DNA from 4 places in the Faecalicoccus sp. LCP19S3_E2 genome. Region 1 is predicted to be linked to each of the others. Evidence: predicted binding sites of a transcription regulator. Region 1 holds the regulator's gene; each other region holds the start of a gene.
The links. Region 1 encodes HrcA, which represses chaperone genes, less so after heat shock. Its sites were predicted from a motif close to TTTTAGCACTNNNNNNNNNNNAGTGCTAAAA; they were not measured.
Positions count from the first base shown of each region.

Region 1 (6,090 bases):
CTGCAAAGCAGGAATTCCCAGCAGAACGGTACTTCCGGAATCTAAAAAGACAACCGAACCATCCTGGATCTCGTTTAAAGCACGGATGCCGACTCGTTTTTTGGCTTCTGCATTTTCCTGATTTCGAAATAATAATGGGGTTTCCTGCATCGGATTTTGAATACGGGCATAGCCGTGTTCACGAATCAGTAAAGATTGTGCTTCCATTTCACTGATATCATTACGTAAGGTTTCCGGTGTGACTCCCAATCTTTTGGCAAGATCGATTACGCGTACTCGGCTTTCTTCTAATAAAATCTGACGAATCTTTGATTGACGAAGTTCTTTTTTTCTGGACATATCCATTCCTCTTTTCAAATGTATTATAGCGAAAGATTGAAAGAATAGAAAATTTTTGTTCAGAAGATTTGATATTTAAAAACTTTTTGAAAAACGATTTTAAATATTTTGTTTCATCGAAATAACAAGGATAAATTGTTTTTTTATGGGTTTTAGCTACAATGAGCTTGTCCATGAGGACCACTAATCATATCTGTATCCTCCTAATACGGATACAAATTATTCATCCTTTGCCTGAAAAGGCGTAAAAACCTCAATGCGAGGTTTTTTCTTTTATATAGCCATAGGTGAAATGTTCACCGCATTTAGGAAATTCCTTTAAACAATTGTTTCTGCGATAACTGAATCCATTGTCTATATCGGTTAGCGTATCGATGGAAGATAGATGAATGTTTTCTTTTGCGATACCGGCATTGATCAACATCTGGGCATTGATTCCCTGATTGTCTAATAAAGCTTTTTCGTTGGATAACCTGCGAATATATGAAGAAGTATCTATAGGCAGCTTCTGTATCTGTTCTATGACTTCCATACCTACTTCCAACGAATCAAACTGCAGGCTGGGACTAAAAAAAGCCTGTGTAGTTTTGGGATGGATAAGCTGATTTTGAATGAGGTGATCTATGGTTTTTGCGGTGATTTGTTGTACGGTACCTTTCCATCCGGAGTGGATCACACAAAGACAAGGCGTTGTTTCATCGACCAATAAGATACCAACACAATCGGCGGTAAAGACACCGATCAATACATTTGGCTCGGTTGTATAAAGGGCATCGACATCCATGATGCTGGTATATTTATCAAAGGCCCCCTTTCCTTTATCTTTTGATGTAACATGATAAAAATGATCGGTATGTTTTTGCCATGGCAAAGCCCAGTTTTCTAGCGGAATTGTGATCTTTTCCAACTCTTTTCGATTGGATAATACACCTTGTTCATCATTACATACGTGCAAAGCCATGTTGTTTTGATCGGGACGGGTCGCATCTTTTAGTGTTACAGCACCGTAAACGGTTGTGTTTATAAACTCTATTTGTTTCATATTTCTATTGTAGCAAACCAAAACGAGAAAAATCATTTAAAATTTCTTGAATTTTTAGCACTAAATCCTTGCGTTTGCTAAAGAATATGATATACTGTTAGCAGACAGAGAACAAGAGTGCTAGAAAGGGGCTTGGATATGGGACTGACACAACGTCAAAAAATCATCTTTAAAACGATCGTCGATGAATTTACACGATGTGCAGAACCGGTCGGCTCAAAGACTTTGATGCAGCTGTTGGATTTTCCGGTATCATCAGCTACGATTCGTAACGAGATGGCAGCCCTTGAAAAAGTGGGCCTGTTGGAAAAAACACATACATCCAGCGGTCGTGTTCCCAGTCAAAAAGGATATCGGTACTATGTAGAAAATCTGATGGAAACCAACCTGGATGCCAATGTGAAACATTCTTTGCAGCAGGTATTTTCCGAAAGACATTATTCATTGGATGAAGTCGTAGAAAAAAGTTGTGATATCTTAAGTCACATGACCAATCTAACGAGCATTGTCTTAGGGCCGGACAGTCGTTCACAAAAGCTTCAGCATGTACAACTGATTCCGATCAGTGAAAAAAGTGCAGTAGGCATTATCGTGACCGATCAGGGCCATACAGAGAATAAAGTCTTTGATTTTGGTACGGAAGTATCGGTACAGGATATTAAGACATGTACGGATTTGTTGAATGATCAGCTGGTAGGAACACCTATCAGTGAAGTCGTTGACAAGATGAAAGAAATCGAGCCTTTGATGGCAGCCAAGGTTGTTCGTCACGAAGTGCTGTTTGAAGCCTTTGTGACAGCATTTATGCGTTTTGCCACAGAAAAGGTCAAGGTTTCCGGAAGAAGCAATATGTTGTATCAACCGGAATTCAGCGATTTAAATAAGCTGAAAGAGCTGATGGCTGTATTGGAAAGCTCCAGCTTATTTCATCAGTGGACCGATCAAGAAGATAATGTGGCGATTCAGATTGATCAGCGAAATGAGTTGCTGCAGATTGGAGATTGTTCGGTCGTTACGACAAAATTTCATTACAACAACGATGAGGAAGGGCAGTTGATGGTCGTAGGGCCAAATCGAATGCAGTATTCCAAAGTGGTTGCCCTGATGGATTACATGTCCAGCGTGATTGAAGATGTCTTTGCACAAAAAGGAGGCGGAAATGACGATGAGCAAAAAGAATGAGAAAAAAGAAGAAAAAAAGATGGAAGAACAGCCGGAAATCAAAGAACAGAATGATGCGGACAAGGAAGCGAATGTCGAAGAAGTCAATCCTTTAGAAGCAGAGATCGAAAATTTGAAAGAAGAATTGGCAAAGGCTAAAAACGATGTAGCTCGTGCCTATGCCGATACAGAAAATATGAAAAAGCGTCTGCAGAATGAAGCGGATATGACAAAGAAATATCGTTTCCAGCAGGCCGGACTGGAACTTCTTCCGATCTTGGATGGTATGGAAAGAGCTTTGATGGTTCAAAGTGAAAATGAAGAAGTTTTAAATTATGTCAAAGGATTCGAAATGATTCATCAGCAGTTAGTCAATGTGCTGACAAATGAGGGAATCAAAGAAATTGAAGCAATGGGACAACCTTTTGATCACAATACGATGCAGGCTTTGATGCAGGAAGCCAAGGAAGGTGTAGAGCCGGGAATGGTCATCGAAGTGATGCAGAAAGGTTATATGTTAAAGGATCGTATATTAAGACCTGCCTTAGTGAAGGTAAGTGAGTAAAGGAGGAATCGACTATGGCAAAAATTATTGGTATTGACTTAGGTACAACAAACAGCTGTGTGGCTGTCATGGAAGGTAAGGATTCAAAAGTAATCCCTAACCCGGAAGGAAATCGTACAACACCAAGTGTTGTAGCATTTAAAAACGGAGAACGTATTATCGGTGATGCCGCTAAACGTCAGGCAGTTACCAACAAAAATACGATTTCATCCATTAAACGTTTGATGGGTACAAACCAGAAAGTAGAGGCCGAAGGAAAACAATACACACCACAGGAAATCAGTGCGATGATCCTGCAGTATTTGAAATCTTATGCAGAAGATTATTTAGGAGAACCTGTCACAAAAGCAGTTATCACTGTACCGGCTTACTTCAACGATGCTCAGCGTCAGGCTACTAAAGATGCCGGAAAGATCGCCGGATTGGAAGTAGAACGTATTATCAACGAACCAACAGCGGCTGCTTTGGCTTATGGGATTGATAAGACAGATAAAGAACAGAAAGTTTTGATCTACGACTTAGGTGGAGGAACATTCGATGTTAGTATCCTGGATTTGGCTGACGGTACTTTTGAAGTATTATCAACAAACGGTGATACCCACTTAGGTGGAGATGACTTCGATAACGTATTGGTTGATTGGATGGCTGATACTTTCAAGAAAGAAAACGGAATTGATTTGAAACAAGATACAATGGCTTTACAGCGTTTAAAAGAAGCTGCTGAAAAGGCAAAGAAAGATTTAAGTGGTGTTATGCAGACACAGATCAGCTTGCCATTTATCTCTGCCGGAGCCAGTGGTCCATTGCACTTTGAAGCTACATTAACACGTGCTAAATTTGATGAAATGACAAAATCTTTGGTAGATCGTACAATGATTCCGATTGAAAACGCATTGCGTGATGCCAAATTGTCTAAGAGTGATATCGACCAGGTATTGTTGGTTGGTGGATCCACTCGTATCCCGGCTGTACAGGAAGCTGTACGCAAGGCATTAGGTAAAGATCCTAACCATTCTGTTAACCCGGATGAAGCCGTTGCCATGGGTGCTGCCATTCAGGGTGGTGTTATCTCTGGTGATGTAAAAGACGTATTGTTGCTGGATGTTACACCATTGTCATTAGGTATCGAAACTATGGGTGGTGTTATGACTGTATTGATTCCACGTAATACAACGATCCCAACAAGTAAATCGCAGATCTTCTCAACAGCTGCAGATAACCAGCCGGCTGTAGATATCAAGGTATTGCAGGGTGAACGTCCAATGGCTGCCGATAACAAAGAATTAGGAAACTTCCAGTTGACAGGTATCGCACCGGCTCGTCGTGGTGTCCCTCAAATTGAAGTTACCTTTGATATCGATGCCAACGGTATCGTTCATGTCAGCGCTAAAGATAAGGGAACCGGAAAAGAACAGTCTATCACGATCCAGAACTCCAGCGGATTAAGTGATGATGAAATCGATCGTATGGTTCGTGAAGCCGAAGAACATAAGGCCGAAGATGAAAAACGTAAAGATGAAATCGATTTACGTAACCGTGCCGAAGGATTCATTGCACAGATCGATGCGATGTTAGAGGATGGCAAAGACAAAATTGATGCCAAACAGGCAGAAGAAACGAAAAAATTGCGTGATGACTTGCAGAAATCTCTGGATGAGAATAATATGGAAGATGTCCGCAATAAATTAGAAGCTTTGGAAAAGGCCGCACAGATGGCTGGTCAGCAGATGTATCAGCAGCAGGCTAACCAGGGCGGACAAGACAACACAACGCATACTAATGATGATGTTGTCGATGGTGAATTTACCGAAAAACACTAATTTTTAAAGTTCTAGCTGTTGCTAGAACTTTATCATGAGATAAGGAGGGAAATCATGGCTGAAAAAAGAGACTATTATGAAGTACTGGGCGTTGCCAAAGATGCCACAGAGGATCAGATCAAGAAAGCCTACCGAAAGTTGGCCATGAAGTATCACCCGGATGTAAATAAGGATCCAGGGGCTGAAGATAAATTTAAAGAGATCAATGAAGCCTACGAGGTCCTTAGCGATAAAGATAAACGTGCCCGTTATGATCAGTTTGGACATGCCGGTATGGACGGTGCCTTTGGTCAGGGCGGATTCCAGGGTGGATTCAGTGACTTCGGGGACTTGAATGATATTTTCGGTTCTTTCTTTGGAGGCTCCGGATTTGGCTTTGGAGGTTCCTCCCGAAGAAGTGCTAATCAGCCTCGTCAGGGGCAGGATCGCTATATGCAGATGCGTATCGATTTTATGGATGCGATCTTTGGCAAGACCGAAACCATTACTTTAGAAGTGGATGAACAATGTTCGCATTGTCATGGCAGTGGAGCCGAACATCCTGAAGATGTACAGACATGTCCGACATGTCATGGTAGCGGTTATGTTATGACACAACAAAGAAGTATGTTTGGTGTGATTCAGCAGCAGTCTGTTTGTCCGGATTGTCATGGAACGGGTAAAAAAGTTACGCATGTTTGTCACAAATGTCATGGCAAGGGCTATGAGCATAAACGTGTAAAGCTGGATATAAAGATTCCGGCTGGCATTTCTACCGGTCAACAGATTCGTATCGCAGGCAAAGGAGAACGTGGATCTAACGGTGGACCAAATGGTGATCTTTATATTGAAATCATCGTACAGCCACATTCTACTTTTAAACGAGAAGGAAATGATATTTACATCAAAGTACCAATCAGTGCTTTGGATGCGACAATCGGAACCAGTGTACAGGTACCGACCGTATATGGTGATGTCGAGTTGAAAATTCCGGAAGGAACACAGCCTAATACAAAATTTCGTTTGAAAGGGAAAGGTGTCAAAACTTCTCGTCAAACAGGTGATGAATTTGTTGAAGTGATGATTGAAATTCCAAGGAAGCTGACACGTAAAGAACGTGACTTATATGAACAGCTACGTAAAGGGCAAAAGGAAAGCCCGTTTGAACGTTTTAAAAATTCATT
Region 1 is NZ_JBQKEP010000001.1:101,946-108,035, reverse strand. It holds gene ACTQX6_RS00605 (DeoR/GlpR family DNA-binding transcription regulator) at 1-339, opposite strand, end outside; gene ACTQX6_RS00600 (polyphenol oxidase family protein) at 593-1,381, opposite strand; gene hrcA (heat-inducible transcriptional repressor HrcA) at 1,520-2,563, shown strand; gene grpE (nucleotide exchange factor GrpE) at 2,541-3,107, shown strand; gene dnaK (molecular chaperone DnaK) at 3,122-4,927, shown strand; gene dnaJ (molecular chaperone DnaJ) at 4,982-6,090, shown strand, end outside.

Region 2 (6,090 bases), on a different contig from region 1:
CAGCCAATCGCTCTCTTAAAAACATCATTTTTTGACAGCTCCCTGTCATCGCGTTTTTTAACTTAGTTGAAGTATATCAAGAGTATTCAAAGATTTCAACACCAAAATGTAACTTTTTACATTAAGGAATGTAAATTTTCAAAGACATTCCCAATAAAAAAAGGATGGGTTCTCCATCCTTTATCACCTATTAATACATTCCCTGAGGCATTGGCATTTCTTTTTCCGGTTCCGGAATTTTGGCAACTCCGGCTTCTGTTGTGATAAACAGTGCGGAAATGCTGGCGGCATTCAATAACGCATTACGTGTTACCTTACATGGATCAATGATACCAGTTTCAATCATATCAACCCATTCACCGTTCTTGGCATCAAATCCTTGATTTCCAGTTGCCTTTAATTGTTCAGAAACAATATCCTCGGCATTGTATCCGGCATTATCGGCAATCTGAGCAATTGGAGCCAACAATGCATCAAATACGACCTTGATACCTTTTTGTACATCGACTACATCACTCTTTACTTTATCCTTTAAAGCCGAGTAGGCAGAAACTAAGGCAGCTCCACCACCGACAACAATACCTTCTTCAACAGCAGCACGTGTAGAGTTCAAAGCATCTTCAATACGAAGTTTCTTTTCTTTCAATTCACTTTCAGTCATGGCCCCAACTTTGATTACGGCAACACCATTTGACAATTTACCTAAACGTTCCTGTAAACGTTTCTTATCATAATCACTCTTTATATTTTCAATCTGTGCTTCAATTTCATGTACACGAGCTTCTACGGCATCTTTATCTCCGGCACCACCGATCATTGTTGTGTTATCTTTTGTCACAACCAGTTTTTTAACTGTACCTAAATCAGATAACTGCAGTTCTTTTAATTCCATCTGCAAATCTTTTGAGTAGAATGTAGCACCTGTCAATGTTGCGATATCCTGCAGCATTTCTTTCTGGTTATCACCAAATCCAGGTGCTTTTGTCGCAACGACATTGAAAGTTCCACGCAATTTATTCAATGCCAATGTGGAAGTCACTTCATTTTCATAATCATCGGCAATGATCAATAAAGCACGATTGCTTTGAACGATCTGTTCCAATACCGGCAAGATTTCCTGAATGTTTGTGATTTTCTGATCAGTTACCATGACATATGGATTTTCCATTGTACATTCCATCTTTTCACGATCAGAAACCATGTATGGAGAAACATATCCCTTATCATACTGCATACCTTCACTGATTTCCAATTCATCTTCAAATCCATTGGAATCATCTGTAGAAATCACACCGTCACGTCCTACTTTATCCATTGCGTTGGCAATTAACTTACCAATTTCTTCACTTCCTGAAGAAATCGCAGCTACGTTTTGAATATCATGTGTGCTTTCTACTTTCTTGGCATGATCTAAGATATAAGCGGCAATTTCTTTTGCGGCTTTTTCAATACCTTCACGCATCAAAACAGGGTTAGCTCCACGATCAACTAATTTCAAACCATTTTCAATCATACTCTGTGCCAAAATCGTAGCTGTTGTTGTACCATCACCAGCTGTATCATTGGTTTTATTAGCTACTTCATAAACCAGTTTGGCACCCATATTTTCAAATTTGTCTTCCAATTCAATTTCTTTGGCAATACTTACACCATCATTTGTAATTAGTGGTGAACCATATTCTTTTTCCAATACTACATTGCGACCTTTTGGACCTAATGTAACACGAACAGCATTTGCCAGTGTATTAACACCCTTTAACATTGCCTCACGGGCATCTTTAGAAAAACGTACTTCCTTAGCCATGTTCTTTCCCCCTATCCTTCACAAGCGATGATATCTTCATCTTTGATTACGATAAATTCTTCATCGTCTACTTTCATATTTGTACCAACATATTCACGATACAATACACGATCACCGACTTTATATTCCGGCTTCTCTACTCCAGTACCGATAGCTTTTACAACCGCCAACTTTGATTTTTCTTTACCACTTGTCAGGATAATTCCTGAACTTGTTGTTTTTTCTACTTTTTCTTTTTCCAGTAATACATAGTCATGTAAAGGTTTCAACATGCTTAATCCCTCCTTTAGCACTCCCTTTATCTATGTGCTAAGTATATTATACACACTTTTAGCACTTGTGCAATAGGTTTGCTAAAGAATTTTAAAAACTTTTTACAAAAAAAGAAAATGGCTATCCGTTTCATAAACGAAATAGCCATATTTCTAAAATATGAATCAAAACTCTACGCACTAAACTAAAGATATTCGCTGATATCTACTTTTGAAAATATACTAGTTTCTAATCACATATGTGTAATTGTTATCTTTTAAGCATATCCAATTTCCATGTGTTAGTTTTCCCCAAAGACTTCCATTGGAACCTGGAACTATATCCACTACATTGATCGGAACACCTTTTACCAATTTTCCTACTTCAGCTGCATTATAATCAGGGGATACACGTGTAACCATATTATATTGAAGAATGTATTGTCCTAAATCATATCCGGCAAAATTATCTCCCGGAATTTGATTAATTGGTAATTGATTAGATGATGAATTAGATTTTTCTTGCTTTTCTAGAGCATCCTGTACCTTTTCTTCTGCTTCTTTTTTCTCTTCAGTCGCTTTCTTCGCATCTTCTTTAGCTTTATCCGCATCTTCCTTGGCTTCATCTGCCTCTTTTTTAGCTTCTTTCAACTCTTCCTTTTGTTCTTGTAAATCTCGTTGCGACTGTTGATGCTGGTAAAAGAAATAGCCCCCAACAGCTATTCCAATTATCGCAACAACACTAACCAATGCAATAATTAAGTTTTTGGTTTGATGCGGTGATGAGTCAGGATGTAATTTCTGATTATTTTCAAAACTCAGATGATCTGCAAGTAAATTTTCTTCATTAGGCTGAACATCCTCTTTTAGTGGACATCCACACTCTTCACAAAATTGGTCCTCATCAGTATTCAAATGACCACATTCCGGACAATACATTTATGATTTCCTCATCTTTCGTTGTTCTAAATAGGCTAGTAAAAACGATATGCATCCAACAATGGATACAAATAGCAGTAAATAAAATCCAAAATAGAAAGAAAGCATGACTCCATATTCTTCCTGCATATTTACAGTAATTTCAATAATTGGAATTAAAGTCGATAAGATACATCCAATCATACTCACTAAAGGTTTATGAAATATAGCCAAAATCAAAGATATGATAATTATAAACAAAGCCATAATACCATCAGGCCCAGTGATCAAGGTAATAGAGAATGTGCTAGCTAATAAATTTGTTCCTACATAAGGTAAGAACAAAGAAAGCAACGCAAAAATTAAACAGATAATCCCAACGATTTCTGTAACATAAAACGAAGACGTTCCTAGCACAACACTCTTAGAAAATATATTATCCTTAGAATAATTAACATTCAAATTAACACTTGAATTATCAATAATTTTTTCTTTACTCGTTACTACCGAAGCTCCACAGCTTGTACAAAATTTTGCATTTGTCTTTAATTCTTTACCACAACTCGGGCAGAATCGTTTAGAACTTAACTTAGGTTCAACTTTTGTTCCACAATATCCACAAAATTGAGAATTATCAGGTATCTCTTGTCCACAATTTACACACTTCATAATATCCTCCTAAAAAAACAATACATCTATCGCAAAGGTAACGATCCAAATAACAAGGCAGACTTGGCTCTGATTAAGCATTCTTGCTCGTTTATACATATATGCAGGAATAATCAAATACGAACCTAATTGGCGAGTATCATAGCCACATTTCTTCAACATCTTACAATCTTGATATGTTAAAAATGAATTTATCGAAAGTGTAATAATCCAACTGAAGCGGAATAAGTCCAGCTCTGTTTGGTATAACTCTGCATTAGATACATCATTAGCTAAATTTAAATACGTATAATATTGGTATGTACAAAATACGCTGCTACTCAACAAAGGCGCAAACGCTAGAGTCCACATCCAACTGTCATTGATATGTTCTTTCTTTAAAGAAGGAACTCTATCATCATAATACTTTGATTCTCTGACTTTTGAAAACTCCGTCCAATCCTCTAAACCTTTATGCCATACTGGCGTATTATTTTGAATCAATTTATTGCTGACCATGTCATTAATTTGCTCGTCACTATATGGACCCGACGGCGACTTTCCATCAAGCACACAATACCACTGATTCAAAACAGGTGTTGGCGGTGGTGATTTCATAAGCTCGTCAACAGGAGTACCACAATTTTCACAAAAAGCAGCACCATCAAAAATTTCCTGACCACATTCTCTACAATACATTTTTTAAATCTCCTATCAAAATTCTAACCCCCCCCCCCGACTCTAAAAGTCAATGCTTTTCCACGCAAAAAAACTCCCAAGTTTCCTCAGGAGTTCTTACTATCAAATTCTTCTGTACCTATTCAGCAATCAAGCCTTCTGGCAGTTCCATTTTAAATACCTTTAAGAAGTTCTCAATATCTTCTTTGGCATCTTTGCCTTTGACATAGCGAATGTTCTGCTGCTTCCATGTCTTGACCGCAATTTGTGTGTTTGGCAACCCTAAAGTATCCGCACCGGCTTTGTCGATGGCACTTGTCAATGTATCTTCGTCGGCATCCGCAATAAAGGTTTCAATTCCATCCAGAACACGACTTACTTTTTCTTGTTCATCAGCTTTGACAAACAGGGAAGCCTGTGGATAACCGGCATCTTCACTGCCGGTTTTTTTCTGCCATAATGCCTGCAGGTCTTGCAGTACACTGAACTCTTTACCATTTTCTTTCGCTTTGGCAACGGTTGCCTGTGCAACCGGCTGTGCCAATAAGGCAACCTGCTGCTGACCGGTTAATAAAGCCTGTTGTGCTTCGGCAGCCGAAGAATACCATGTAACATTTAAGCCTTCTTCTTCCACCTGATTAAAGACAAGACCCGGTACGGCATTTTGTCCAAAAGCCGCAATGGAAGCCGTTTTTAAATCGATACCTTCCGGTCCTACCAGATATAGATTTCCCCATGTCAGTACCGCATCCAGATTATAGCTTTCACTTTCACTGTACACCTTGGCACCTAAATTCGTTGGTGCTACGATAATGTCGTATTCCCCGTCTTCCTTTGCCAATTCTGATGTCAGAAGATCGCTTCCATCCACATATTCGATGCTTACATCTTCCAGATCGGCCGCTCCCTGAATACTTAAAGCCGGCGCACCGGTCGGACATAAAATTGAAACCGGTTCTACTGTTTCTTCCTTTGGCGTTGACGAAGAGCAGGCTGTCATCGCAAATGCCAGTGCAGCTGCCAATGCCAGTTTAGTTCCTTTTTTTACTTTTTGAATAAACATTTATCTTCTACCTCTTTAGTGAATTTTTCCAATGCTTCCTGTAAAGCAACCGTAGTGGATTCTTTAGAACCACTCTTACGGATTGTTACCGTTTCGTTTTCCATTTCTCCATCACCGACAACGATCTGGTAAGGCACCTTTTTCATCTGGGCTTCACGTACACGATAGCCTAATTTTTCATTACGATCATCTAACTGTACGCGCATACCCTGTGCTTGTAAAGCTTCTACAACTTTCTTGGCATAGTCTAGATGTTTTTCCTGATGAACCGGAATTACGACAAACTGCTGTGGAGCCAACCACAATGGGAAATGTCCACCAAAGTGTTCGATCAAAATTCCGATAAAACGTTCGATAGAACCATAGACAACTCGATGCAGCATGATTGGCGTTTGTTTTTTACCTTCGGAATCTACATACGTTGCGCCAAAACGTTCCGGCAGATTCATATCCAGCTGTACGGTACCACACTGCCAAACTCGACCTAAGCTATCCTTGATATGGATATCCAGCTTCGGTCCGTAGAATGCACCATCGCCCGGATTCACCTTGAAGTCCTTACCGGCATAACGGCATGCATTGGCCAGCGCTTCTTCAGACTGTTCCCAAATTTTTTCGCTTCCGATATAACCTTCTTCCGGGCGAGTGGATAACTCAATATCATAAGAAAGTCCAAATACACTATACATACGATCAATCAACATCAATACGTTTTTAACTTCTTCTTC
Region 2 is NZ_JBQKEP010000004.1:52,139-58,228, forward strand. It holds T-box leader at 1-58, opposite strand, end outside; gene groL (chaperonin GroEL) at 191-1,804, opposite strand; gene ACTQX6_RS04985 (co-chaperone GroES) at 1,816-2,076, opposite strand; gene ACTQX6_RS04990 (zinc-ribbon domain-containing protein) at 2,299-2,994, opposite strand; gene ACTQX6_RS04995 (zinc ribbon domain-containing protein) at 2,995-3,642, opposite strand; gene ACTQX6_RS05000 (DUF4339 domain-containing protein) at 3,652-4,320, opposite strand; gene ACTQX6_RS05005 (hypothetical protein) at 4,439-5,362, opposite strand; gene thrS (threonine--tRNA ligase) at 5,344-6,090, opposite strand, start outside.
Region 2: a site for HrcA is predicted at 2,089-2,119, ahead of ACTQX6_RS04985 (co-chaperone GroES). Genes of this name have one in related genera too.

Region 3 (6,090 bases), on a different contig from region 1:
AAAAACAAGTCATAGATTTTCGACACTCTAAAGAGAATCAGGCAAAATTTGAAGCATGGTTTTATAAAAGATAATCATAGAAATAGTGATCGTTGGGGATTTTCGAAATCACTATTTTTTTAAGACATTAAACTTTACATTTGTATTACTATGCATCATAAAATGTGGATAAATGTAAAATAGAGCAAGAATAGAACAAATAGTCAGGCATTTTATAGAGTTATTAGGAAGATAAAAAAAAGGATTTAAATTACGTTACGCCCAATGAATTGTTGTCGGGGAAATGGAAATATGTCAATCAGTCCGAAAAAGAAGTCTGTCAGTTTTTAAGAACAGAAGAACGTCTAAATGCAGAATTAAAACATGGACATTATGACAACTTCTTTGACAGCGAGGAAGAATGGCTGGAATATGAATTAGAAAAGTTACGGGAATATATTACCGACTACATCAATGGAACAAACATTGAAGCGTCCGACCTTTACCCAATCAAAGAATTTATCCAGCATTTGAAGTTTCAAAAACTGTTAGACCGCTATGATGATTTATACAGCATGGATATGTTTATTTATACAGCATGGATATGTTTGGGGAAAGCATAGAGGGACATAAATATAGGACACCTTATCAAGTGGTAAAAATGATAAACCCTAATTCAAAAGAAGATATGGAATTATTACGGGAAGTATTAAGGAATAACCATTTTGATGATGAGGACGAATAATCTTTTTCCTCTTGCATGGAAGATACAGCAAACAAAAAGCCCAGTAAAGAGTGCAAAGCACCACCAATGGTGGCAAGCTCTTGACAGGGCTTTTCCTTTTCTGTAGTGGGTAATCAAGAGGAAGAAAGAATAATACATCAAAATATTTTGATGTAACATGTTGATAAATCATGTTGTAAGCCTTATGATAAATATATCAAAATTATTTGATGTGAGGAGTGATAATAATGAATGATTTTTCTAAAGACGCAAAAATTTTTAAGGCTCTTTGTGATACAAAAAGGCTTACTATTTTAGACTACTTAAAGAGTGGGGAAAAATGTGCGTGTGTTCTGATTGAAAACATGAACATAGGACAATCAGCTTTATCTTATCACATGAAAATACTTTGCGACTCTGGTATTGTTAATGCAAGACAAGAGGGAAAATGGACGCATTATAGTTTAAGTAAAAAAGGAAGTGAATATGCGTCAAAACGATTGTTAGAATTAACAACACCAAATACTGAAAATCAATCACATTGTTGCAAATAAAGGTCATCGAAAGGTGGCTTTTATAAAACTTTATCACATCAAAAAAAATTGATATGTCATGTAAAGGAGGGACTTTATTGGAAGTAGTAAATTCAATATGGCTATTTTTTCAAGACCAAATATTAGGTATGAAATGGTTGAATGGCTTAATTGGTAATGGGCTATCATTGCTAGGGCTAGACATTAACAGTCGTTTAGGTGGAAGTATTCAATTCTTTTTATACGATGTAATCAAAATCACAATCTTGTTATGTTTACTGATTTTCTTTATATCGTATATTCAAAGTTATTTTCCACCCGAACGAAGTAAAAAAATTTTAGGGCGATTTCATGGTATCGGTGCAAATATCATATCCGCATTGTTAGGAACAGTTACACCATTTTGCTCGTGTTCTTCTATCCCGTTGTTTATAGGTTTTACAAGTGCAGGATTACCGTTAGGAGTAACTTTTTCCTTTTTGATTTCTTCGCCTATGGTTGACTTAGGAAGTCTTGTATTGCTAATGAGTATTTTCGGGGCTAAAGTTGCTTTTGCTTATGTGATTGTAGGCTTGATAATCGCTGTAATTGGCGGTACTTTAATTGAAAAAATGCACATGGAAAAATATGTGGAAGATTTCGTGAAAAATGCAAGTAATGTCGATATTAGTTCTCCTACTTTAACCAAAAAGGATAGAGTTCAATATGCAAAAGAACAAGTTGTAGGAACATTCAAGAAAGTATTTCCATACATTTTGATTGGTGTGGGTATCGGAGCATTTATCCATAACTGGATACCTGAAACATGGATTGAAAGTATCTTGGGCAGTAATAACCCGTTTGGTGTTATTTTAGCCACTCTTGTCGGAGTTCCTATGTATGCTGATATTTTTGGAACAATTCCAGTAGCAGAAGCATTACTTTCAAAGGGTGCACAATTAGGTACAATTTTATCATTTATGATGGCTGTAACAACATTGAGTTTGCCGTCTTTAATCATGCTGAAAAAGGCAGTAAAGCCTAAACTATTGACCCTTTTTATTGCCATTTGTACGTTTGGCATTATTATTGTAGGTTATCTCTTTAATATTTTTAGTACATTATTTATTTAAAAGGAGCGAATAAGAAATGAAATTATTTGGAAAGAAAAAAGAAACAAAATCATGTTGTTGTGGTGGAAATTGCACATCAGAAACAATGCAAAATGCAGAAAAAAAGAAAGAAGAGCAAGGCATTAAAATATTAGGTTCGGGCTGTGCAAAATGTATGGAATTGGAAAAAGCAACTAGAACAGCAATATCAGACCTTCAATTAGATTATGAGATTGAACACATTACAGATTTTGCAGAAATCGCTAGTTATGGAGTAATGTCTACACCTGCATTGGTGTTTAATGGCGAAGTAATATCCTATGGAAAAGTATTGACCGTAGACGAAGTAAAAGCATTATTGAGCAAATAATAAAACAAAGAAAGGTTGGTAATTCATTTATGAAAAAACCTAAAGTAGCCTTTGTCTGTGTTCATAATTCTTGTCGCAGTCAAATTGCGGAGGCATTGGGCAAGTATCTTTCTTCAAATGTTTTTGATAGTTATTCCGCAGGCACGGAAACAAAGCCACAAATCAATCAAGATGCAGTTCGTCTAATGAAAGAAATGTATCAGATAGATATGGAGAAAACACAATATTCTAAATTGTTATCTGAAATACCACAGGTAGATATTGTGATTACAATGGGGTGCAATGTGAATTGTCCTACAATACCATGCAAATATAGAGAGGATTGGGGGTTGAATGACCCTACAGGGAAAAATGATGATGAATTTTCAAAGACAATCCATTCAATCCATGCAAAAATACTTGAATTGACAGAAAAAATAAAAATAATGCGTTGATTTCAAGGAGAAACTAAATGAAAATTTGAATACCCACATTCCACAGGTAATTGTCAAAATAAGAAATGACAGTTTCAATTTTCTTGGTATTTATGTGAAAAAATAATTTCATTAATTGGATTCGCCTGTTCATTATGGGTAATTAATAATGAAAATATTAACGAAGAATATTGTCATAAATTGTTTTAAGCACACTATTAAACAGTCTAATATGGCAATTATCAACATCTGAATATAAGGAAATTTTGAAGGCTCGTGCAGACTATATGTTTTGTGCGGGCTTTTTTCTTGCTTTCTTTTTTACATTACCAAAAGGTATAGGCGGTATTCCCGTTTATATATTTCGGCGTATGCAGAAAGGGGGTGAGATTATGAACACATCTTCTTTCGAGCATATCGTAAGAATACAGTTTAATACTTTGATGATAACTGTTATTAAATGCACAGTAAAAAGCAGAAATAGACAGTTTGCAAGACGTTCCAAGCGTGAGGTTTTATTCTATGAACTATCAGATACGAAAAATCTTGAATGTGTAACTGAGGATAAATATTCTTGTGATTATATTTCTTTTGAAGTCTTGAATTTCACAATTCAAATATCAAACGAGAAACTTGCTGTTGCTTTATATAAGTTATCAAGCAAAGAGCGTGATGTAATTCTATTACGCTATTTTCAAAGCATGAGCGACCAAGAAATTGCAGAATTATATCATGTATCACGTTCTGCTATTTATCGCAGAAGAAGTAACGGATTGAAGAAATTAAAAACATTATTGAAAGAAAGGAATTGAAACAATGAAAAAAGAATATGGCTACCCTACATTAAAAGTAATATGTAAAGCGTCTGCTGGAAATGAAACTGCCATAAGAGAGATTTTGAAGTTTTATGACGCTTATATTTGTAAATTATGCTTGCGTCCGTTTTACCACTCTGAAAGTGGTAAAATTACTATGCAGGTTGATGAAGAATTAAAAGGTCAAATTCATACAGAAATGATGAAAGCAATCTTGAAATTTGAAATCAGAGTAAAGTAATCATATTACATGAATGAAAAACGGGAGATACACAGATATTTGTGCTATCTCCCATGTTGTTTTTTGTGTCATATCAAGGCTCATTCAATCGTGGTAAAATGAGTGTTTTTCTATACCTTAAAATACTTGAATGTATAGTATTTATGCGGATAATTGAAAATTAGATATAAAATTTCTTTAACATAATAACTTTATAAAAAGTGATATTAGAATTCTGATGCAAGCATCAGTTTTCTTTTCTAAAATTTTTAGCACTTAACTCTTTACAGTGCTAAAAATTGTGCTATAATACACTTAGCACAGATAGATAGAGAGTGCTAAAAGGAGGGTTGCTCTATGGTAAACTTTGAACAAATGTCAGAACGTCTGCAGAAGATTTTAATGGAATCGGTAAACCTGGCAAAATCATATCAACATGCCAGTGTCGATACGATTGATGTATTGGAAGCCATCTTTAAAGATGATGTGTTGGATGGCTTATATGATCGACTGCAGGTGGATAAAAATAAAGCATTACAAATTATTACGCAGGAAAACAGTCGGATTGCGAAATCCTCAACCGCTAATTTAAACTTCTCCAATGAAGTACAACAGTCGATGGAAAAGGCCAGTCAATGGGCTGCACAACATGATGAAACGTATTTAAGTGTTGCCAGTCTTTGGATTGCCCTGATGTTTAATCGTTCCTATGTTTCAAAACAATTAGTCAAATCATTTGGCTTAAAGGAAGAACAAGTTAAGGAAGCAGAATTGGAAAGAAGAAACGGCAAGAAATTTGATACACCGAATTCGGAAGAAAATGTAGAAGCTTTAAAGAAATATGGTCGAGATCTGGTACAGGATGTCAAGGATGGAAAGATTGATCCAATCATTGGACGTGATGATGAAATTCGTCGTGTGATGCAGATCTTATCACGTAAAACAAAGAACAATCCTGTTTTGATTGGTGAACCAGGTGTTGGTAAGACCGCTGTTGTAGAGGGTATTGCCTGGCGTATCATGAAAAAGGATGTGCCGGAATCGTTGAAAGAAAAACGATTGATCGAGTTGGATATGGGATCGTTGATTGCCGGTGCCAAATATCGTGGTGAATTTGAAGAGCGTTTAAAGGCAATTTTGGACGAGGTCAAAAAATCAAACGGACAGATCATCCTATTCATTGATGAGATTCATAATCTGGTTGGTGCCGGTAAAACGGAAGGCAGCATGGATGCCGCTAACTTGTTGAAGCCTATGTTGGCGCGTGGGGAGTTACATTGTATCGGTGCCACTACGTTTAATGAATATCGTAAATACATTGAAAAAGATGCGGCTTTGGAAAGACGTTTTCAAAGGGTCAATGTACAGGAACCAAGCGTTGAAGATACTATCAGTATCTTGCGTGGTTTAAAGGATCGCTTTGAATCGTATCATGGTGTTCGAATTCTGGATGAAAGCTTGATTGCGGCTGCGACGTTATCCGATCGATATATTACGGATCGTTTCCTGCCGGATAAAGCTATTGATTTAGTGGATGAAGCTTGTGCAACCTTAAAAGTGGAGATGGAAAGCATGCCGCAGGAATTGGATGAGCTGCAGCGGGAGATCTTACAGTTGCAGATTGAAAAGACATCATTAGCCAAAGAAGAAGATAAAAAGGCAATCGAACGTCGTCAGGAAATCGAAGAAAAGTTAGGTAAGCTGCAAAGTAAGCGAGATGAAATGTACACACGCTGGGAAGATGAAAAAGCGGTATTGGCCCATGCCAAAGAAGACAAACAAGCACTAGAGAAAGCTCGATTAGATTTAGAACAGGCACAAAATGACGCTCGTTATGAAGAAGCCGCTCGTTTGCAGTATTCAGTAATTCCGGAACTGGAAGCACGTATCAAAAAACAACAGACTCTGCAGAAAGAGGATGCTTTGATTCAGGAAACTGTGGATG
Region 3 is NZ_JBQKEP010000002.1:72,336-78,425, forward strand. It holds gene ACTQX6_RS02085 (hypothetical protein) at 1-74, shown strand, start outside; partial or broken gene ACTQX6_RS02090 (helix-turn-helix domain-containing protein) at 255-724, shown strand; gene ACTQX6_RS02095 (ArsR/SmtB family transcription factor) at 952-1,257, shown strand; gene ACTQX6_RS02100 (permease) at 1,311-2,348, shown strand; gene ACTQX6_RS02105 (thioredoxin family protein) at 2,365-2,697, shown strand; gene ACTQX6_RS02110 (arsenate reductase ArsC) at 2,727-3,131, shown strand; gene ACTQX6_RS02115 (sigma-70 family RNA polymerase sigma factor) at 3,377-3,922, shown strand; gene ACTQX6_RS02120 (helix-turn-helix domain-containing protein) at 3,927-4,166, shown strand; gene ACTQX6_RS02125 (ATP-dependent Clp protease ATP-binding subunit) at 4,503-6,090, shown strand, end outside.
Region 3: a site for HrcA is predicted at 4,413-4,443, ahead of ACTQX6_RS02125 (ATP-dependent Clp protease ATP-binding subunit). Genes of this name have one in related genera too.

Region 4 (6,090 bases), 190 kb from region 1:
GGAATTGTATGATCAGAAGCCAGAGTGGTTTGAATGTGAGACTAAACAGTTGCCGGTTCGTGTCAACATCTTGGATCCCATGGAAGATCTTTCTATTCAAATCTATCCGGATGATGCATTTGCCAAAGCGTATAACGGAGGTCGAGGGAAACCGGAGGCATGGGTCATTTTAGATGCGCCAAAAGATGGATATATCGAATTTGGGCATTGGGCCAACACGAAAGAAGAATTTATGGAATGGACAAAGCAGAAAGAATGGAAAAAACTGTTACGTTACCTTTCTACACCAATAGATGGATTTATCGATATTCCTACCGGTACGCTGCATGCGATAGGAAAAGGAGTGCTCACATACAATATATCCCGAAATGCAGATTTGACACTGCGCTTGTATGATTATGATCGTATTGATCCAGGTACACATAAGAAAAGAGAGATTCAACCGCAGGAAGTTTTTGAGAATGTCAATATTCCGGATAAAAGGATTGAATTTCAAATGTTTCCGTCTTCTTTTGAATTTGGCTGTAGAGTTACACGATATGGGGATGAACCCGAATTATATACATTATTTCGCTTACAGATCGATGAAAAGGGAAAATTTCTTCATGATCGATTTGCCTTCTATACCTGTGTAAAAGGGCAGGGGACAATCAATGATATCCCTATTCGAAAAGGCGAAACAATACTGGTTCCAGCTGATATGGGATGGATGCATTTTGAAGGAAAGATGGATCTTTTCCTGGCATCTTATCGTAATGAAAATGTTTAAAAAAGAGCTTTGAGTTTGTTCTCAAAGCTCTTAGCCTATGCGTTAGTTTCTGCATTGTTTAAAGAAGTCGGAATTTCTACCGGTTTATTTAAAATGTACATAAACTGTTCGCCGGTGATAGTTTCTTTTTCATAAAGATATTTGGCAAGTTCATGCAGCTTCATCTTATTGTCTAATAAGATTTGATAAGCTTCATCGTGGGCTTTTTTGATTAGAGTGGCTACTTCTTCATCGATTTTAGTTGCGGTTTCATTCGAACACTGAAGACTGGTATCGCCACCTAAGTATGCATTGTTTACTGTTTCCAAAGCCATCATGCCAAAGTTATCACTCATACCGTAGCGTGTGATCATGGCTCGTGCCAGCTTGGTAGCCTGCTCAATATCGTTGCTGGCGCCGGTTGTGATGGAATTAAAGATCAGTTCCTCGGCACATCGACCACCAGTATAGATCATCAATCGATGATAAGCATCTTCCTTAGATACTAAGTATTGTTCGTTTTGTTCAACCTGCATGGTATAACCTAAAGCCCCTTTGGTTCTTGGGATGATCGTGATTTTATGAACCGGAGCGCTGTTTTGACATTTGGCAGCGACTAAGGCATGGCCAATTTCATGATAGGATACGATCATACGCTCTTTATTGGAAATGGCCGTTCCTTTTTTCTGTTCACCGGCTATAACGATTTCAATAGCTTCTTCCAAGTCACGTTGAACAACCATCTTTCGTCCGTCACGTACGGCTAATAAGGCTGCTTCATTGACCATATTGGCTAGATCAGCGCCACTGGCACCGGCACTGGCTCTTGCGATTACGTTAAAATCTATTTCCGGAGAGCATTTTACATCCTGTGCATGGAGTTTAAGAATAGCCTCTCGTCCGGCAAGATCCGGTAATTCTACAGGGATACGACGATCGAATCTTCCTGGTCTTGTCAAAGCCGGGTCTAAGGATTCCGGACGGTTAGTTGCTGCCAATAAGACAACACCTTTTGATCCGTCAAATCCATCCATTTCTGCTAACAGCTGGTTTAGGGTCTGCTCTCGTTCATCGTTTCCGGATAATCCGGCACCATCTCGTTTTTTACCAATGGTATCGATCTCATCAATAAATACGATACAAGGTGCTTTTTCACGTGCTTGTTTAAATAAATCCCGGACCTTGGCAGCTCCACGACCGACAAACATTTCTACAAATTCAGAACCGGAAATAGAGAAGAAAGGAACACCGGCTTCACCGGCTACTGCTTTGGCTAATAAAGTTTTACCGGTTCCCGGAGGGCCAACCAACAAAGCACCTTTAGGCATCTGTGCACCAATCTCTTTATATTTTTTCGGGTTGTTTAAGAAATCCACGATTTCTTTTAAATTTTCTTTGGCTTCTTCCTGACCGGCTACATCATGGAATGTCTTTCCGGTCTTTTTGCCTTCATAGACTTTTACATTGGATTTTCCTAAATTTCCAAAACCAAAACCTCCCTGTCCAAAGGACATACTTTCGTTTCCAGTCTTGCTTTGGATTTTCTTAAACATACGTCGTCCAAACCACCAGAAGATAAATATCGGCAAAAATAGAGTTAAGAGATAATAGACAAACGGATTGATCTGTGTCGGGATGACCTGTGTAAAGTTAGCGCCGGAAGCATCCAGTCGATTTACCAGATCATCATCGTTCATTAATCCGGTTTCATAGGTTTTGTTGTCTTCACCTTTTAATGTGTAATATACCGTCTGGTCTTCAATCTGTACATTTTCAACATCTTTTTCTTCAATCGAATCTAAAAAGTCAGAATATGTTGTAGTTTCCATACGACTGGAATTGAACAGAGGCATCACAATAAAATTTAAAGCCAGGATAATAATTAATATAATGGCATAGTAACGATATAAGGATCGTTTGGGTTGATTGTTCATGAGTCTATCCTCCTAAAAGAATTGATATCATTATAAATCTTTTTAGCACTCTGTCAATTGGTTTGCTAAAGAAAAGATAATTTCACATAATGTAAAGAAGATATCTATAAATTTTGTTGGACACTAGGGTAAAAAATAGATAGAAAAGAGTTCTATCCATAAAAATCTTTGTTCAATTTGTATAAAAAGGGCCAGGCAGTTTTTAAATTTCTGCCTGGCAGTTTTTAGTAGAGATTGATTTTGAAAAAATACAATATAAGTTTATTTCAATATATTTTGTATTTCTTCTAATGGTTTTTGAGTTGTTTTAGAAATCTCTTCTGCAGTCATTGTTTGGGATAATAGCTTTATTAAGTCTTTCTGTCCTTCTTCACGGCCTTTCTCTTTTGCCCGTTTGATTCGTGCATTTTCCATTCGAATACTGTCATTGATACTCAACTGTTCGAATTCTTCATTGAGCTGATCGATCCATTCCTGGCTCATATACTTGATGATCTTGTCTGCCATGGCGATTCCTTCTTCCTGCTTGATTACTTCTTTGATTGTAGACTGTTTTCCTTCGTCATTTCATATTGTCTATCAGCTATCAAAACAAGGCAGTAAAAGAAGGCAGGTAAAAACAGATTTCACATACTAGCAATAATAGCCTCACTATTAGATACGAAATAAATCAGGAAAACTATTAAAAAAATGACGAATATTTTTATATCGTGTTTTAAGCCAGAGAAGACAATTCTTATGTTTGACAGATTTGATAATTTCACACATTTAAACAGTACTGAAAACACAGAAAACGCATATAGTATATGGGCAAATAAGGGGATGATTTCTATGAAGAAGGATGTATATCGTTACATATTGTTTTTTATATTGAACTTGATCTTTTTTATCTATACATGGATTTGTAATACGCATATGTCAATGTTACATATCGGATTGGCGATATGTTGTCTAGTTGGAGATGTGGGATGGCTTGGCTGGTCTTTTTATCATCATCAAAAATGGTATGAAAAATATTCAGCTTTTTTCTGTGCCTTGGTTCCATTGTTGACATTATTGATTTATTTTCGGGGAACTCGGTAAAGAAAAAAGAACCAGCGAGTGGTTCTTACTGAAAATATTTAATCAGAGCTTGCGTACCTAGATCCTGATATCCTTGATCCATCAGAGTGATGTATTCTTGGATCACATTTTCTACGCCGGTCAGTTTTGCTTCTTTTTGATCCAGAGCAATTCTTAAATCTTTGACAAAGTGTTTGATGTAGAAGCCGGGATCAAAATTATTTTGAAGCATTTTTGGTCCTAAGAGTTCTAACTGACGGGAACCGGCAGCTCCATTTTGCAGATTTTGAATGACCAAAGTAGGATCGCAGCCTTGGCTCTTTAAATAGGTCATAGCTTCACAAATACCCTGCAGTGTATTGGCAATCATGATTTGGTTGGCAATCTTTACTTTTTGACCGGCTCCGGCTACTCCGCAATAAAAGATATCTTTACCAAATGCGCTGAAAACAGGCTGTAGCTGATCAAAAGTTTCTTTTGGACCGCCGACCAAAATTGTTAAGGTTCCCTGCTTGGCGCCGGCATCACCACCGGTAACAGGTGCATCAAGTACCGTTACTTGTTTATCTTTTCCCTGCTGTGCTAACGCAACAGCCAGAGATGGTGAAGATGTAGTAAAGTCGATGCAAATTTTACCGGGTTCAATGTGTTCGAAAATTGTGCCATACACTTCTTTTACATCACTAGGGAAGCCTACCATGGTACAAATTACATCGCTGTGCTGCACCAAAGAAGCAATGTTTTCTTCTAAAACAGCGCCTTCTTCAACCAGATTTTGTACTTTTTGTGGGTGTCTGGCATACACATGAGCCTCGTGTCCATTCTTCAATAAGTGGTGCACCATGGGATTTCCCATGATTCCGGCACCGATCCATCCAATTTTCATTGTAGAGCCTCCTTTATCATTTCTTTGGCCCAACTTTGTGCCTTGTTTATATCTTCTGTATTGGGCCTAGTCTTTACCTCTTCAAAATTTTTTAAACTGACTTGCAGCTTTTTGTCCTCCGGATGTTCCTGTAATAATTTCACATAACGATCTTTAATGGCTTCCGGCATTTTTCCGGGACAAAAGAAATGTCCTAAAATGACGTTAGAATCATCAATCTGACTTTTGGCTCTTTGATACAAAGAAGCATAGTATTCTGATGATCCTCCAAAACCGCATGTGCCAAAATACGCAATCTTTTTATTCTTTAAAGAAGATAAAAGGTTTTGTATCACAGAAGAACAATTGCCTTTATCCGTCCAGGAACCAATAAAATATAAATCGGCTTCCTGTAGTTTGTGTGGTTTACCGCAATATACAACCTCGTCTTTACAAGTTTCATAAATCGCATCGGCAATCTTTTTTGTGTTGCCGGTTATACTATCGTAATAAATACAGATTTTCATGATTTTTCCTCCATCACTTCTAAAAGAAAAGATACTGGACGAAATCCATCGTTACAGCTGATCAAAGCCGATCTTGAATCCTTCATCCATCCATCGAAAAAATCCGTTGCGCCATGTGCTAAGGCAAAAACATAGGGGTATAAGTTCTGCCAGGCGCTTTGGCAAAAGTCGGATGGACAAAGTGCGTTGGAAACGACCCATGTTTGCCCTTCCGAAACAGGGCAGGCATGTTGAATCGGGTTTTCATATTTTTGAATCAGATCGGTGTAGATCGTCTGTTTTAAAGCGGTGATACGTATCTTTTTCATAAGGATATTGTATCACCTTATCGATTAAAAAGCTTTCTTCGTTTTGTGGATTGAATAAACAGACGTTTCATTTCTTCGACATCTTCCTGGTCCAAAACATCTCTGAAGTGTTGGATCGAAGCGATAAACTGGTCTGTTTCATCTAATAAGATTTCTTTGTTTAATAAGAACAATTCGCTCCATAGATCTTCGTTGATTTCGGCAATACGAGTCAGATCGCGAAAGCTGTCACCGGTATATTCTACAAGATGTGCATTTTCATGTGTGTTCATCAGACTGACCGCAATCACATGAGTCAACTGGGATAAAAAGCCGATCATGCGATCGTGTTCTTCAATACTGAGGGTACTGATGTTTTTAACACCTAAAACCACACCCAGTTGTCTGGCCAGTTCAATCGCTTCCGGTGTATTTTGATCGGTTGGTACAACGATGTAGTTGGCATGATCAAAAATCATTTCATCGCTAAACTGTATGCCTCTGGATTCTCTACCGCACATGGGATGAACGCTGATGAGCTCTAAATCCTCTCTTAAAATGGATTGTACCGGTTCGATGATATTGCTTTTGACACCGCTGATATCCATGAGAATCGCTTTATCTTTGCAGGCATGCTGGTATTGTCTGATCCAAGGCAAGATCTGTG
Region 4 is NZ_JBQKEP010000001.1:293,980-300,069, reverse strand. It holds gene ACTQX6_RS01550 (class I mannose-6-phosphate isomerase) at 1-769, shown strand, start outside; gene ftsH (ATP-dependent zinc metalloprotease FtsH) at 805-2,682, opposite strand; gene ACTQX6_RS01540 (hypothetical protein) at 2,944-3,189, opposite strand; gene ACTQX6_RS01535 (hypothetical protein) at 3,514-3,765, shown strand; gene ACTQX6_RS01530 (NAD(P)-dependent oxidoreductase) at 3,791-4,630, opposite strand; gene bilS (flavodoxin family protein BilS) at 4,627-5,136, opposite strand; gene ACTQX6_RS01520 (TIGR04076 family protein) at 5,133-5,444, opposite strand; gene ACTQX6_RS01515 (prephenate dehydrogenase) at 5,462-6,090, opposite strand, start outside.
Region 4: a site for HrcA is predicted at 2,723-2,753, ahead of ftsH (ATP-dependent zinc metalloprotease FtsH). Genes of this name have one in related genera too.